One region of the Variovorax sp. GW821-FHT09B01 genome, then DNA from elsewhere that is predicted to be linked to it. Evidence: riboswitches for the same ligand, from Rfam matches in the RefSeq annotation. Region 1 holds a riboswitch; the other holds the start of a gene.
The links. Region 1 has a riboswitch for glycine ahead of gcvT (glycine cleavage system aminomethyltransferase GcvT). Riboswitches for the same ligand answer to the same signal wherever they lie in the genome.
Positions count from the first base shown of each region.

Region 2: linked by a shared signal. The riboswitch ahead of AC07RV_RS23440 (D-amino acid dehydrogenase) and the one ahead of gcvT (glycine cleavage system aminomethyltransferase GcvT) in region 1 are both predicted to bind glycine.

Region 1 covers NZ_JBWKPQ010000007.1:168,564-175,670, reverse strand. The annotation lists gene gcvP (aminomethyl-transferring glycine dehydrogenase) at 1-291, opposite strand, end outside; gene gcvH (glycine cleavage system protein GcvH) at 367-738, opposite strand; gene gcvT (glycine cleavage system aminomethyltransferase GcvT) at 822-2,021, opposite strand; glycine riboswitch at 2,037-2,143, opposite strand; glycine riboswitch at 2,164-2,247, opposite strand; gene AC07RV_RS21470 (alpha/beta hydrolase) at 2,270-3,229, opposite strand; gene AC07RV_RS21465 (amidohydrolase family protein) at 3,226-4,569, opposite strand; gene AC07RV_RS21460 (FAD-dependent oxidoreductase) at 4,574-6,097, opposite strand; gene AC07RV_RS21455 (porin) at 6,122-7,107, opposite strand, start outside.
Region 2 covers NZ_JBWKPQ010000008.1:291,355-298,461, reverse strand. The annotation lists gene AC07RV_RS23455 (aminotransferase-like domain-containing protein) at 1-491, shown strand, start outside; gene AC07RV_RS23450 (PhaM family polyhydroxyalkanoate granule multifunctional regulatory protein) at 563-1,345, shown strand; gene AC07RV_RS23445 (FIST signal transduction protein) at 1,386-2,666, shown strand; gene AC07RV_RS23440 (D-amino acid dehydrogenase) at 2,689-3,996, opposite strand; glycine riboswitch at 4,085-4,202, opposite strand; gene rfbB (dTDP-glucose 4,6-dehydratase) at 4,454-5,524, shown strand; gene rfbD (dTDP-4-dehydrorhamnose reductase) at 5,521-6,411, shown strand; gene rfbA (glucose-1-phosphate thymidylyltransferase RfbA) at 6,461-7,107, shown strand, end outside.

The sequences.
Region 1 (7,107 bases):
GGTGCCGTAGTAGCCCTGGCCGATGAAGTTGCGGAACACCTTGTTCTTCGCCGCGATCGCCTTGAGCTCGGCCAGCGCGTCGGCCTCGGTGGCCGGTGCCGGCAGCCGCATCGGCTTGCTGCGCCGGATCGCCGCGGGCACGATGCCGTCGATGAGTTCGGCGCGCGTGGCCGACCCGATCACGGGCAGCATGCGCGCCTCGTCGTCGGCATCGATGCCGATGTGGCGGGCGATGAATTCCTCGGCGTTCTCGAGTTCTTGCAGGGTGGGCAGGGCGGCGGGGGTGGGCATGGCGGGCGGGGGAAGAGAAGGGGGAGCGGACTTCCGGACGCGAGCCTTCGCGTCCGGCCATCCGGTTTCAGGAGCTCAGGATTCCTCGGCGAACTTGCCGTAGGCGGTTTCGTCCATCAGCGCGTCGAGCTGCGCCGGTTCGGACAGCTTGACCTTGAAGAACCAGCCTTCGGCCAGCGGCGCGCTGTTGGCGAGCGAGGGATCGGCGCGCAGGGCTTCGTTGACTTCGGTGATCTCGCCCGAGACGGGCATGAACACGTCGGCCGCGGCCTTCACCGATTCGACGACGCCGGCGACATCGCCCTGGGCGAAGCTCTTGCCGACCTCGGGCAGGTCGACGAAGACCACGTCGCCCAGCGCGTCCTGCGCATGGACGGTGATGCCGACCGTGGCGTTGCCGCCCTCGGCCTGCACCCATTCGTGGTCCTTGGTGTACTTGATGGTCATGTTGAAAAACTCCTCGTGGATAAAAAGTGGCCGATGCCGGGGCGTAGGTTAGCCGCGACGGCGGTCCGCCGGATGTCCGGTCGTCAGCCGCGGTAGTAGCGCGTCGGCACGAAGGGCAGGGTCGACACCTCCATCGGCACCGGCTTGCCGCGCACGATGGCCTGCACCCGGGTACCGGGCTCGGCGAAGGCGGTGGCCACGTAGCCCATGGCGACCGGCCGGTCGGCCGTCGGGCCCAGCAGGCCGCTGGTGACCTGGCCGATGTCCTGGCCCTCGAAGGACTGCAGCGGCGTGCCGTCGCGCACCGGGATGCGCTCGAGCGCGACCAGGCCGACGCGGCGGCGCTTCAGGGTGTCGTGGTCGAGGTGGCCAGCGGCGCCGGTGGCGGCCACGAGCTGGGCCAGGATCTTCTCGGCGCCGGGGAAGCCGCCCGCGCGCGCGCCGCCCGTGCGGCGCACCTTCTGGATCGCCCAGTTGAGCGAGGCCTCGACCGGCGTGGTGCCGGTGTCGATGTCGCTGCCGTAGAGGCACAGGCCGGCCTCGAGCCGCAGCGAGTTGCGCGCGCCCAGGCCGATGGGCTTGACCTCGGGCTGGGCCAGCAGCAGCCGCGCCAGCGCATCGGCGTCCTTCGCGGCGACCGAGATCTCGAAGCCGTCCTCGCCGGTGTAGCCGCTGCGCGTGACGAAGGCGGCCATGCCGCCGATCTGCACGGCGCCGCCGGTCATGAACACGAAGCGCTCGATGCCGGGCGACAGCCGCGCCAGCGTGGCCGCGGCCTGCGGGCCCTGCAGCGCGAGCAACGCCTGCTCGGGCAGCGGCTGCACCTGGCAGCGCTGGCCGATCTTCTGCTGGATGTGGGCGATGTCGGCCACCTTGCAGGCGCCGTTGACGATCACGAACAGCGAGCCGTTGCCTTCGTTGAAGAACATCAGGTCGTCGAGGATGCCGCCCTTGTCGTCGAGCAGCAGGCCGTAGCGCTGCTTGCCCGCGGGCAGGTCGATCACGTCGACCGGCATCAGGGTCTCGAAGGCGGCCGCGGCGTCGGGGCCGGACAGGCGCAGCTGGCCCATGTGGGAGATGTCGAACAGGCCCGCGGCCTCGCGCGTGTGCCTGTGCTCGGCCATCAGGCCGGCGGGGTACTGGACCGGCATCGAATAGCCGGCGAAGGGCACCATGCGGGCGCCGAGTTCCAGGTGCAGCGCGTGCAGCGGGGTCTTGAGCAGTTCGGATTCGGGGGCGGAAGCAGCCACGGGGCACTCCTGGGGGCAGCAATCGAATGCCATGGCTCGCGCCATGGGGCCACCCCTGCTGTCCGCTTTACCTGAGAGATTCGCCCCACGATCGGGGTTTGCTCCTTCGGTGGACCGGGCGCCTGCGGCACCGGCCTCTCTCCAGCAAGGAAACGCCGTCCCGCGAAGGCCGGCGCTGTGTCAGTCCTTTTGCCTGAGCGTTCGGGGGTTCCCTGCGCCTTCGGCGGCCCCGTGCGGGGCTCTCTCCTGACCCGGGCGAGTGTAGTGGATTGCGGGCCGCTTCAGCCGTGGCGGCGCAGCCGGTCCGACAGCGCCTGGCAGATGGCGTCATGGGCCCGGCCGGCGGCGGCCGAGTGCGCGAAGAAGCCGAAGAACGGGTGGAACATGTCGTCGAAGCGCAGCAGCCGGGTCGGCACGCCGGCCGCCTCGAGCCGGTGCGCGTAGGCCAGGCCCTCCTCGCGCAGCGGGTCATGGCCGGCGACGGCGATCAGGGTCGGCGGCAGGCCCGCGACGTTCGCCGCGCGCAGCGGAGACGGTGGCACCTCGGCGGCGCGGTGGGCCGAGGCTCCCATGCAGAGCCGGGCGATCTCGCGCAGGTCAGCGGGTGCGAGCATCGGGTAGTCGATGCCGCGGGCCTCGATCGCGGCCACGTCGCGCGCCATGTCCAGGCCCGGCACCACCAGCAGCTGGGCCGCCAGCGGCCGCGCATGGCCGCGCAGCGCCAGCGCGGCGCAGGCCGCGAGGTTGGCGCCCGCGCTCTCGCCGGCCAGGGCGACCCGGGACGGATCGCCGCCGAGCATTTCCGCATGGCCCAGCGCCCAGCGGGTCGCGGCCAGTGCATCGTCGTGCGCGGCCGGGAACGGGTGCTCGGGCGCCAGCCTGTAGTCCACCGAGACCACCACGGCTTCGACGTCGCGGCAGAGCTTGCGCGCGATGTCGTCCATCAGTTCGACGCTGCCGAGCACGAAGCCGCCGCCGTGCAGGAACACCACGGTCGGCAACGCCGCTTCGGTCGAGACGGGCCGATAGATCCGAACCGGCACGCGCAGGCCCTGGTGCTCGGCGACGCGGTCCTCGGTGGAAGCCACGACCGGCAGCGTCGTGCGCTCGCGCGCCGCCATGACCGCGCGGCGCATGCGTTCGCGCGCCTCGGCGGGCGTGCCCGAGAATGGTGGTGGGGCCCCATGGGCGCGCATGGCCGCGACGATCGTCGCGAGCTGGGGATCGAGCGCGGCGCTCATGCCAGCCCCAGCACATAGGCCTGCGAATCCGCCGCGCGCTGCCGCAGCCGATCGAGGTCCACATCGAGCAGGCGACCGTCGCGCTTCACCGGCCGCCCCGCGACGAACACGCTGTCGACATTGCCCGGATGGGCGCCCAGCACCACCGCGCCCACTGCGTCGGAGACCGGCGCCAGGTTCAGGTCGTCGGCGCGGATCAGCACCACGTCGGCCTGCTTGCCCGGCGTGAGCGAGCCCACCTTGTGTGCCAGGCCGTTCGCCTGCGCGCCGGCCAGGGTGGCGAAACCGAGCACGTCGCGCAGGCCCAGCGTCGCCGGGGCGTTCTTCGTCTTCGAATGGCCGCCGCCCATCCACGAGCGGTAATAGGCCAGGGCATGGCGCATCTGCGTGAACATGTCGCCCGCGCACTTGGTCTCGGTGTCGCCGCTGAGGCTGGGCCGGATGCCCACGGCCAGCAGCCGGTCGAACGGGATGTCGCCCATGCCCTGCGCATTGAGCTCGCAGTGCACGCCGAGCGAGGCGCTGACGCCAGCGTCGGCCATCATCGAGAACTCGTCGTGGTGCGAGCAGCAGCAGTGCACGAAGGTCAGGTCGTCGCCGAGCACGCCGGCCTCGTGCATCTGCGCGATGCCGCGCACGGCGGCGTTGCGTGCGTAGGCGCCCATGTGGATGCTCGAGCGGATGCCGAGTTCGCGCGCCAGCCGCAGGTCGCCGAGCCAGGTCTCGCGCCGCGCCATCTCGGGGCCGCGCGCGGCCATCGCGAGCGTGAGCAGCTGGTCGTCGCTCGAGAAGTAGCGCTCGCGCAGCCGCCGGATGTCCTGCGGATGGCCGCGCTCGCTGCCGAACATCCACGAGGCGCCGTCGACCAGCGGCCAGCCGTGCGCGAACACGCCGCGGATGCCGGCGTCGCGCAGCGCCGCGATCGCCGCGTCGGAATGCTCGGGGCTGTTCTGCACGTGCGACCAGTCGAGCATGGTGGTGATGCCGCTGTCGAGTGCCGCGACCGCGCCCAGCAAGGTGCCGGTGTAGACGTCCTCGGGCCGGTAGGCCGCGCCCTTGGCGCCCAGCATCTCGGCGAAGTAGACCTGCGAATCGATGTCGGCGTAGCGATGCCGCACGCAGCTCTGCCAGGTGTGGCGATGTGTGTCGACGAAACCGGGCAGCACGATCATGCGGTCGGCCTCGATCCGCTCGGCCTGGGGGGCATCGATGCTCGGCGCGATCGCGACGATGCGCTGGCCCTCGATCAGCACGTCGCCACGGCGCAGCTCGCCGATGGCCGGGTCCATGCTCAGTACCCAGCCGCCCGCGATCAGCAGTGGCCTGTGGTCGTTCTTCATCGCATCACCTCCTCATCCAGCGCGAGAGTTCGGTCTCGACCTCGGCGGCGCGCGTCACGTCCGCGGTGGCCCAGGCCACATAGGCATCGGGCCGCACCAGCATCGCCTGCACGCCGCGCATGGCGGGCGGCACGCGCGCCACGCGGGCCGGCAGCAGGGTCACGGGCAGGCCCTGCAAGTCCAGCGATTCGAACTGCCGCGAATTGCCCTCGAGATCGAGCAGCAGGAAGCGCCGCTCGCGCAGCAGCTCGGCGACGCGCACCGAGCGGCCGTCGCGCGTGACGAGGTCGAAGTCGGGCAGCCGCTGGCCGGCCAGCGGGTGGCGGTCGGCTTCCCCGGCGCGACCGGGGTAGGGCTGCTCGAGCCCGCACAGCTCGAGCACCAGCTGGCGCTGCACCTCGGGCAGCGGAATGATGTGCCTGGCCAGCCGGCGCTTGAGCGCCACCGCATCGGGCTCGAAGTTGAACTGCAGCACGCACTGCGCCTTCACGCTCTCGAGCAGCGCATGCATCACCGGCAGGCGTTCGGCGTCGTAGCTGTCCAGCGTGGCCTCGTCGGCCACGCCCGTGACGACGTTCGCGAGCTTCCAGCCCAGGTTGAAGGCATCCTGCAGGCAGAAGTTCATGCCGACCCCGCTGGCCGGGTAGTGGATGCGCGCCGATTCCCCGACCAGGAACACGCGCCCCTGGCGCAGGCGGGGCACGGCGCGCATCTGGTCGTCGAAGCGCGAGGCCCAGCGGAAGCCCTCGATGCCGTAGTCGCTGCCGAGCACGTCGCGCAGGCACTGCTTCGCCTCCTCGAGCGTCACCGGCTCGTCCTTGGCGGCATGGCGGCGGTCGCGGTGCACGATGTTGAAGCGCGTGATGCCTTCGCCGAAGGCATAGCCGCGCACCCAGCCCATTTCGTTGTCGGCGCCGGTGCGCCCGCCGGGCCAGGGCGCGCTGAGTTCGGCGTCGATCACGATGCCGCGGAAGGTGCCCGAGTGGCCCTCGAAGGGCAGGCCGCACTGGGTTCGCACGGTGCTGCGGCCGCCGTCGGCGCCCACCAGGTATCTGGCGCACAGCGTCGATACCGCGCCCGACGGGTCGGCCACCTCGATCTCCACGCCCTCCGTGTCCTGCCGCACCGAGCGCACCTCGGCACCGCGGCGAAGCTCGGCGCCGCTCTCGGCCGCCCAGTCCCAGAGGATCTCCTCGGTCATGTTCTGCGGCAGCCCGAGCGTGAAGCCGAAGCGGGTGTCGAGGTGCTCCCACTCGATCGACTGGAAGCCGGCCCAGATGTGGCTCGAACGGAACGGGTAGTCGAGGATCTGCCTCGTCCGCTCGATGAAGCGATCGGCGATGCCGCGTGCATCGAACAGCTCGAGCACGCGCGGCAGCAGCGTGCCCGCGCGCGACTGCACGCCCTCGATGCGCCGCTCCAGCACCAGCGTGCGCGCGCCCGAACCCGCCAGCTCGGCCGCCACGGTCAGGCCCGAGGGGCCGCCACCGACGACGATCACGTCCCACTGCATTGAATCTCCGGTCACTCGATCTCCTTGGAAGAAAACTTTTTAGAAGGCGTGCGTCATGCCGACCTCGAACGCCGACTGGCGGCGGCCTCCGGCCACGGCCTGGCTGCGCAGCACCGCCTTCTGCCCGGGCCCCGCCTTCTGCAGCACGCCGAGCAGGTACAGGCTGGTGCGCTTGGACAGCGCGTAATCGATGTGGCCGTGCACCTGGTCCCAGCGGTAGCTCGCGAGCTTCGTGAGCGAATAGCCGCCGCCGATGCGCAACTGGTTCGTGAGGTACTTGTAGGCACCGACGTCGATGGTTCGCGCGGTCTCCGTCTGCTGCAGCCCGGCCGCCGACAGGCGCGTGTGGCTGTAGTTGCCCATCCAGCGCCAGCCGTCGCTGGTGTAGGCCAGCCCGACCGTGGCCGTGTCCTGCGTCTGCGACAGGGTCGTGCCCGGGGCCTTGGTGAAGTCGACGCCGTAGAGGGCGGGCACGCCGAGCCGGGTCGCGGGCGCATACGGGATGCCCTTGACCGACTCCCAGATCGCGAGCGCCTGCAGCGGACCGCTGGCATAGCTGAGTTCCGCGCCAACGGCGCGCCCGACGTTGGTGGTCGAATCCGCCTCCGCGAAGCCGTACATGGCGCCGAACTGGAAGCCGCCGAACACCGGCGACTTGTACTTGACGAGGTTGCTCAGCGAGTTGCCGACCGTGCGGTCCAGGTTGCCGGGATGCGTGGCGAGCAGCGAGGTGTAGCGCTCCGAGGTGAAGGGCGTCGCGTCGGCGAGCAGGTCGTACATCGCGCCGAGCGTGAGCGTGCCCCAGGTGCCCGAGCTCAGGCCCAGGTAGCTCTCGAGCGGCGCGAGCGTTCCGCTGTCGACGAAGACCGAATTGCTCCAGCGGAAGATCGCGCGCAAGTCGCCGCCCAGCGATTCGCTGCCGGTCAGCGCCAGGAAGGGCGCGGCATGCGTCGAGGTCATCTGCAGCTGGCTTCGGCCGCCCGAGTCGCGGGTGTAGAGCACGCCGCTGCCGAGCAGGCCCGACA
Region 2 (7,107 bases), on a different contig from region 1:
TCGACGGGCTGCAGCGCACCATCTACGTCAGCGGTTTCGCGAAGATCCTCGCGCCCAACTGGCGCATCGGCTTCCTGGCCGCCTCGCCCGCGCTCAAGGAGCGGCTGCTCGAGACCAAGCTGCTGGCCACCCTGACCTCGCCCGCGCTGTTCGAGCGGGCGCTCTCGTGGTGCATCGACCAGGGGCAGCTGCGCCGCCACGCCGAGCGCGTGCGCATCCGCCTCGAGGGCGCCCGGGCGCGTGCCGCCAAGCTGGTGCTGGCGCACGGCTGCACCTTCGCGTCCGAGCCCGCGGGGCTGTTCGGCTGGGTCGACACCGGCGTCGACACCGACATGCTGACCCAGCGCATGCTCGACCAGGGCTACCTGCTGGCGCCGGGCTCGCTGTTCCATGCGCGCCGGCCGCCCACCACGCTGATGCGCATCAACTTCGCGAGCTCGCAGGACGCGAGCTTCTGGAAGGTCTTCGCCAAGACGCGCGACGAGCTCTGATCCGGGGCGGGGCGGGCCCTGCCTTGGAGTAAGCTGGCAGCACAACACCCGCCAGACCGGAGACCTGCCGCATGAACAAAGCCAGCCAACCCTTCGATTTCAGCCAGTTCGTACCCGGCTTCGACTTCCTCAAGAACCTCGCGGCCGGCGCGAGCGGCGCCGGTTCCGTGCCCGGCATCCCGAGCCTGGCGAGCTGGGTGGCGCCCACCATGAGCGTGGAGGAGGTCGACAAGCGCATCCAGGAACTCAAGACGGTGCAGTACTGGCTCGAGCAGAACGGCCACGCGCTCAAGGCCACGATCCAGGCGCTCGAGGTGCAGAAGATGACGCTGTCCACCCTGCGCGGCATGAACGTGCGCATGGAGGACCTCGCGGGCGTGTTCACGCGGCAGGCGAATGCGGCGGCCGCGGCAGTCAGCCCGGCGCCGGCAGCCGCGCCGGCCGCGGCGCCCGAACCCGAGGTCGAGTTCGAGGACGAAGAGGAACTCGACGAGGAGGAGGAAGAAGAGGAAGAGGCACCGCCGCCGCGCCGCAAGGCCAGGCCGGCCGCCAAGGCCTCGGCCAAATCCGCCGCGGGCGATGCCGCCGGCGGTGCCGTCGACCCGCTCAAGTGGTGGGGCTCGCTGACCGAGCAGTTCCAGCAGATCGCGAGCACCGCGCTGCAGGACGCGGCCCAGCTCAAGATGCCGGCCGTGACCCAGCCGCTGGCCGACGCCGTCGGCAAGGCCATGGGAACCGCGAGCGCCTCGCGCAAGTCCACCCCTCGCAAGGCCTCGACGGCCGCGAAGCGACCGGCGGCGAAGAAGCCGGCCGCGGCGCCCGCGGCCCGCAAGCGAACGGGCGGCCGACGCTGAGCCGCCTTGTCCTGAACATCGAACGAAGCAGGTTGGCACGATGAAGTTGTTTCCCTCCGGTCACGCCACCCATCCGCAATGGCGCATGGCGGCCGGCCTCGTGCTGGCCCAGCTGCGCGCGCAGATGGCGCTGCCCGACTACGCCTCGGCACCCACCCTCGGGCTGCTCTACATCACCGACCACTATGCGGTCGATGCGCAGGAGATCCTCGACCACCTGAGCGCCGAGCTGCCCGAGGTGACCGACTGGGCCGGCACCGTCGGCGTCGGCGTGTCGGCCAACAATGCCGAGTACTTCGACGAGCCCGGCCTGAGCCTGATGCTCTGCGCGCTGCCGAGCGACCAGTACCGCGTGTTCTCGGGCGTGGCGCCGCTGGCGAGCTCCGAGATGAGCGGTTTCGAGGCCCACACGGCGCTGGTGCATGCCGACCCCGCCACCCCCGACTTGACCGAGCTCATCGGCGAGATGGCCGGGCGCACCGACACCGGCTACCTGTTCGGCGGCCTCTCCTCGGGCCGCGGCGGCGCGCTGCAGTTCGCGGTCGGCGGCAACGGCAACATCCGCGGCCAGGGCGCGGCCGGCGGCGTGTTCTCGGGCGGCCTGTCGGGCGTGGTGTTCGGCGAGGGCGTGCGGCTGGTGTCGCGCGTCACGCAGGGCTGCCAGCCGCTGCGCTCGGGCAGCGCGCGCGAGCGCGAGATCACCGAGGCCGACGGCAACCTGGTGCTGCAGCTCGACGGCGAGCCCGCGCTCGACGTGCTGCTGGCCGACCTGCAGGTCTCGCTCGAGCGGCCGCAGGAAGCCATCGAGGCCGTGCGCGCCACCCTGGTGGGCCTGGTCGATGCCGGCAGCGACGGCATCCGCCGCACCGGCGACCTCGGCGCCGACGTGCTGGTGCGCCACATCATCGGCCTCGACCCCACGCGCCGCGGCATCGCGATCGCCGACGTGGCCGAGGCCGGCATGCGCCTGAGCTTCTGCCGCCGCAACGCCCAGGCCGCGCGCGCCGACCTGATGCGCATCTGCGCCGAGATCCGCGAGGAACTCGAGCCCGAGGAACAGACCCTGGCCACCGCGCGCGCCGTCGCCGCCGGCGAGGCCGAGGCGGCGCCGCATCCCGCGCGCCGCATCGCCGGCGCCGTCTACGTGAGCTGCTCGGGCCGCGGCGGCCCGCACTTCGGCGCGCCCGGCGCCGAGCTGCAGATCGTGCGCCATGCGCTGGGCGACGTGCCGCTGGTCGGCTTCTTCGCCGCGGGCGAGATCGCGCGGCACCACGTGTATGGCTACACGGGGGTGCTGACGGTGTTCACGGCGGACGACTGAGCGTCCGCCTTGCTTCGGAGGCTCAGCCCAGCGCGGGCTGGGCGATGCCCGCCATGCCCTTGGGCATCCCCGCGAACGCGAAATCCACCTCCGGCACCAGACCGCTCACGATGCGCGCGATCGACTTGCCCGAGCCGCAGGCATGGGTCCAGCCGAGCGTGCCGTGGCCGGTGTTGAGGTAGAGGTTCGCGAGTTTCGTGCGGCCGATCAGTGGCACGTTGCTCGGCGTGGCCGGGCGCAGGCCGGTCCAGAACTGGGCTTGCGCGGTGTCGCCGGCGCCGGGGAACAGCTGCTCGACGCGGCGCACGATGGCTTCGCAGCGCACGCGGTTGAGGTCGCGGTCGTAGCCGTTGAGCTCGGCCGTGCCGGCGATGCGCATGCGGTCGCCCGACTCCGAGGTGTAGCGCGAGAACACCAGCTTGTATTCGTCGTCGGTCAGCGAGACCTGGTAGGCCTTGCTCGCGTCCTTGACCGGCAGCGTGACCGAATAGCCCTTGGCCGGATAGATCGGCAGCCGGATGCCCAACGGTGCCGCCAGCAGCGGGCTCAGCGAACCCATGGCCATCACGAAGGCATCGCCGCGGATGCGCTGGAAGCGGCCCTCGGCGTCGGTGACCTCGACGTGGTCGATCGCACCGCCCACCTCGCGCAGTGCGGTGATGGTGTGGCTCATCAGGAACTTCACACCGGCCTCGGCCGCGAGTCGCGCGAGTTCGCGCGCGAAGCGGTTGGCGTCGCCCGACTCGTCCTCGGCCGTGTAGGTGGCGCCGGCCAGCTGCGGCCGGATGTGGGCCAGCGCGGGCTCGAGCTTCACGGCCTCGTCGGCCGAGATCACCTGGCGCTCGCAGCCCAGCGCGCGCATCTGCTCGGCGGGCGCGAGGGCGCCGTCGAACTCCTTTTGCGTCGTGTAGAAGTGCATGATGCCCTGCGTGCGCTCGTCGTAGCGGATGCCGGTGTCGCCGCGCAGCTGCTGCAGCGTGTCGCGGCTGTAGGTGCCCAGGCGCACGATCTGCTCGATGTTGTGGCGCGTGCGCGCGGGCGTGCACTCGCGCAGGAACTGCAGGCCCCAGAGCCACTGGCGCATGTCGGCGCGGATGCGGAACAGCAGCGGGGCGTCTTCCTTGCCCAGCCACTGCAGCACCTTGAGCGGCGCGCTGGGATTGGCCCAGGGCTCGGCATGGCTCACCGAGATCTGGCCGCCGTTGGCGAAGCTGGTTTCGGCGGCCGGGGTGGCCTGCCGGTCGATCACGGTCACGTCGTGGCCGAGTTGCTGGAGGTAGTAGGCCGAGGTCACGCCGAGCAGGCCGGCGCCCAATACGATCACGCGCATTTCAAGTACCTTTCGAGGTCGAAGCGCTTGAACGGCGTGAAGGTCGTGCTACTGAATAGATAGCGCGCAACCGGACGGCCGTCCAATTGCCGCTCCCCCTGTCCTCGGTACCTGAGAGTTTCATCCGCTGCACCTCGCAGCGGACTTGCTCCTTCGGCGCAGCACGGCCGCGATGGGCGATGTGCTGGCTCTCCAGACGGCGTTTCAGTGGTTGCAGTACAGGCCCCGCGCGAAGCGTGGAGCCGACCTGAGCGTTTATGGGAGTTTGCGCCTTCGGTGGGGCTGCCTGCGCGATGCATGCGGCCCGCTCTCCTGCAATGGGTGGCGATTGTAGGCGGGCCGCGGGCACCGGCCAACCCCGGGATTCGGCCTTGCAGGCAGATGGGATAATCCGCAGTTGCCGCGCCAGCGCGGCTTTTGACCAAGCGGCACTCCAATTCACAGCACAGAGGACTCCATGATCCTGGTTACCGGCGGCGCCGGCTTCATCGGCGCCAATTTCGTCCTCGACTGGATCGCCCAAGGCGACGAACCGGTCGTGAACCTCGACAAGCTCACCTACGCCGGCAATCTCGAGACCCTGGCTTCGCTCAAGGGCGATCCGCGCCACATCTTCGTTCAGGGCGACATCGGCGACAGCGCGCTGCTCGACCGCCTGCTGGCCGAGCACAAGCCGCGCGCGGTGGTCAATTTCGCGGCCGAGTCGCACGTGGACCGCTCGATCCACGGCCCCGAGGATTTCGTGCAGACCAACGTGCTCGGTACCTTCCGCCTGCTCGAATCGGTGCGCGGCCACTGGAATGCCTTGCCGGCCGACCAGAAGGCGGCCTTCCGCTTCCTGCACGTGTCGACCGACGAGGTCTACGGCTCGCTCTCGAAGACCGACCCGGCCTTCACCGAGGAGAACAAGTACGAGCCCAACAGCCCGTACTCGGCCAGCAAGGCCGCCAGCGACCACCTCGTGCGCGCCTGGCACCACACCTACGGCCTGCCGGTGCTCACCACCAACTGCTCGAACAACTACGGCCCCTTCCATTTCCCCGAGAAGCTGATCCCGCTGATGATCGTCAATGCGCTGGCCGGCAAGCCGCTGCCCGTGTATGGCGACGGCATGCAGGTGCGCGACTGGCTCTACGTCAGGGACCACTGCAGCGCCATCCGCCGCGTGCTCGAAGCGGGCCGGCTCGGCGAGACCTACAACGTGGGCGGCTGGAACGAGAAGCCGAACATCGAGATCGTGAAGACCGTGTGCGCGCTGCTCGACGAGTTGCGTCCGCGTGCCGACGGCAAGGGCTATGCCGAGCAGATCAGCTACGTCACCGACCGCCCCGGCCATGACCGCCGCTATGCCATCGACGCGCGCAAGCTAGAGCGCGAGCTCGGCTGGAAGCCGGCCGAGACCTTCGACACCGGCATCCGCAAGACGGTCGAGTGGTACCTCGCCAATGGCGACTGGGTGCGCAACGTGCAAAGCGGCGCCTACCGCGCCTGGGTCGAGAAGCAGTACGACGCGAAGGCTTCCGCATGAAGCTGCTGCTGCTGGGCAAGGGCGGACAGGTCGGCTGGGAACTGCAGCGCAGCCTCGCGCCGCTGGGCGAGCTGGTCGCGCTCGATTTCGACAGCACCGACTTCCACGCCGACTTCAGCCGGCCCGAACAACTGGCCGACACCGTGCGGCAGGTGCGCCCCGACGTGATCGTCAATGCCGCCGCCCACACCGCCGTCGACAAGGCCGAGAGCGAGCCCGAGTTCGCGCGCAAGCTCAATGCCACCTCGCCCGGCGTGGTGGCGCAGGCCGCGCAGGAGATCGGCGCGCTGATGGTCCACTACTCGACCGACTACGTCTTCGACGGCAGCGGCAGCAAGCCCTGGAAGGAAGACGATGCGACCGGACCGCTGAGCGTCTACGGCCGCACCAAGCTCGAGGGCGAGCAACTGGTGGCGCAGCACTGCGCCAAGCACCTGATCTTTCGCACCAGCTGGGTCTATGCGGCGCGCGGCGGCAACTTCGCCAAGACCATGCTGCGGCTGGCCAGGGTGCGCGACAAGCTGACCGTCATCGACGACCAGTTCGGCGCGCCCACCGGTGCCGAGCTGCTGGCCGACATCACGGCCCATGCCATCCGCGCCACCTTGCAGGACCCGTCCAAGGCCGGGCTGTATCACGCGATCGCGGGCGGCGAGACCACCTGGTACGGTTACGCGCGCTACGTGCTCGAACTCGCGCAGCAGGCCGGCGTCGAGCTCAAGGCCGGGCCGCAGCAGGTCGAGGCCGTGCCGACCAGCGCCTTTCCCACGCCGGCCACCCGGCCGCACAACTCGCGCCTCGACACCTCGAAGCTGCAGGCCGCCTTCGGGCTGGTGCTGCCGCCGTGGCAGAACGGCGTCGCGCGCATGTTGCGCGAGATCCTCTGAGTCCGGCGTCCGCGTCGAACACGACACCCGAAGAGAAGAGACACCAACGATGACCATCCAGACGACGCAGCGCAAAGGCATCATCCTGGCCGGCGGCTCGGGCACGCGGCTGCATCCGGCCACGCTCGCGATCAGCAAGCAGCTGCTGCCGGTGTACGACAAGCCCATGATCTATTACCCGCTGAGCACGCTGATGCTCGGCGGCATGCGCGACATCCTCGTCATCAGCACGCCGCAGGACACGCCGCGCTTCCAGCAACTGCTGGGCGACGGCAGCCAGTGGGGCCTGAACCTGCAGTACGCCGTGCAGCCCAGTCCCGACGGGCTGGCGCAGGCCTTCATCATCGGCGACAAGTTCGTCGGCAATTCGCCGAGCGCGCTGGTGCTGGGCGACAACATCTACTACGGCCACGACTTCGTGCACCTGCTGTCCGACGCCGATGCGCAGGAAAAGGGAGCGACCGTCTTCGCCTACCACGTGCACGACCCCGAGCGCTACGGCGTGGTGGCCTTCGATGCGCAGGGCAAGGCCAGCAGCATCGAGGAGAAGCCGCTCGAGCCCAAGAGCAGCTATGCCGTGACGGGGCTCTACTTCTACGACAACCAGGTCGTCGACATCGCCAAGGCCGTCAAGCCCAGCGCGCGCGGCGAACTCGAGATCACCGCCGTCAACCAGGCCTACCTCGACCTCGGCCA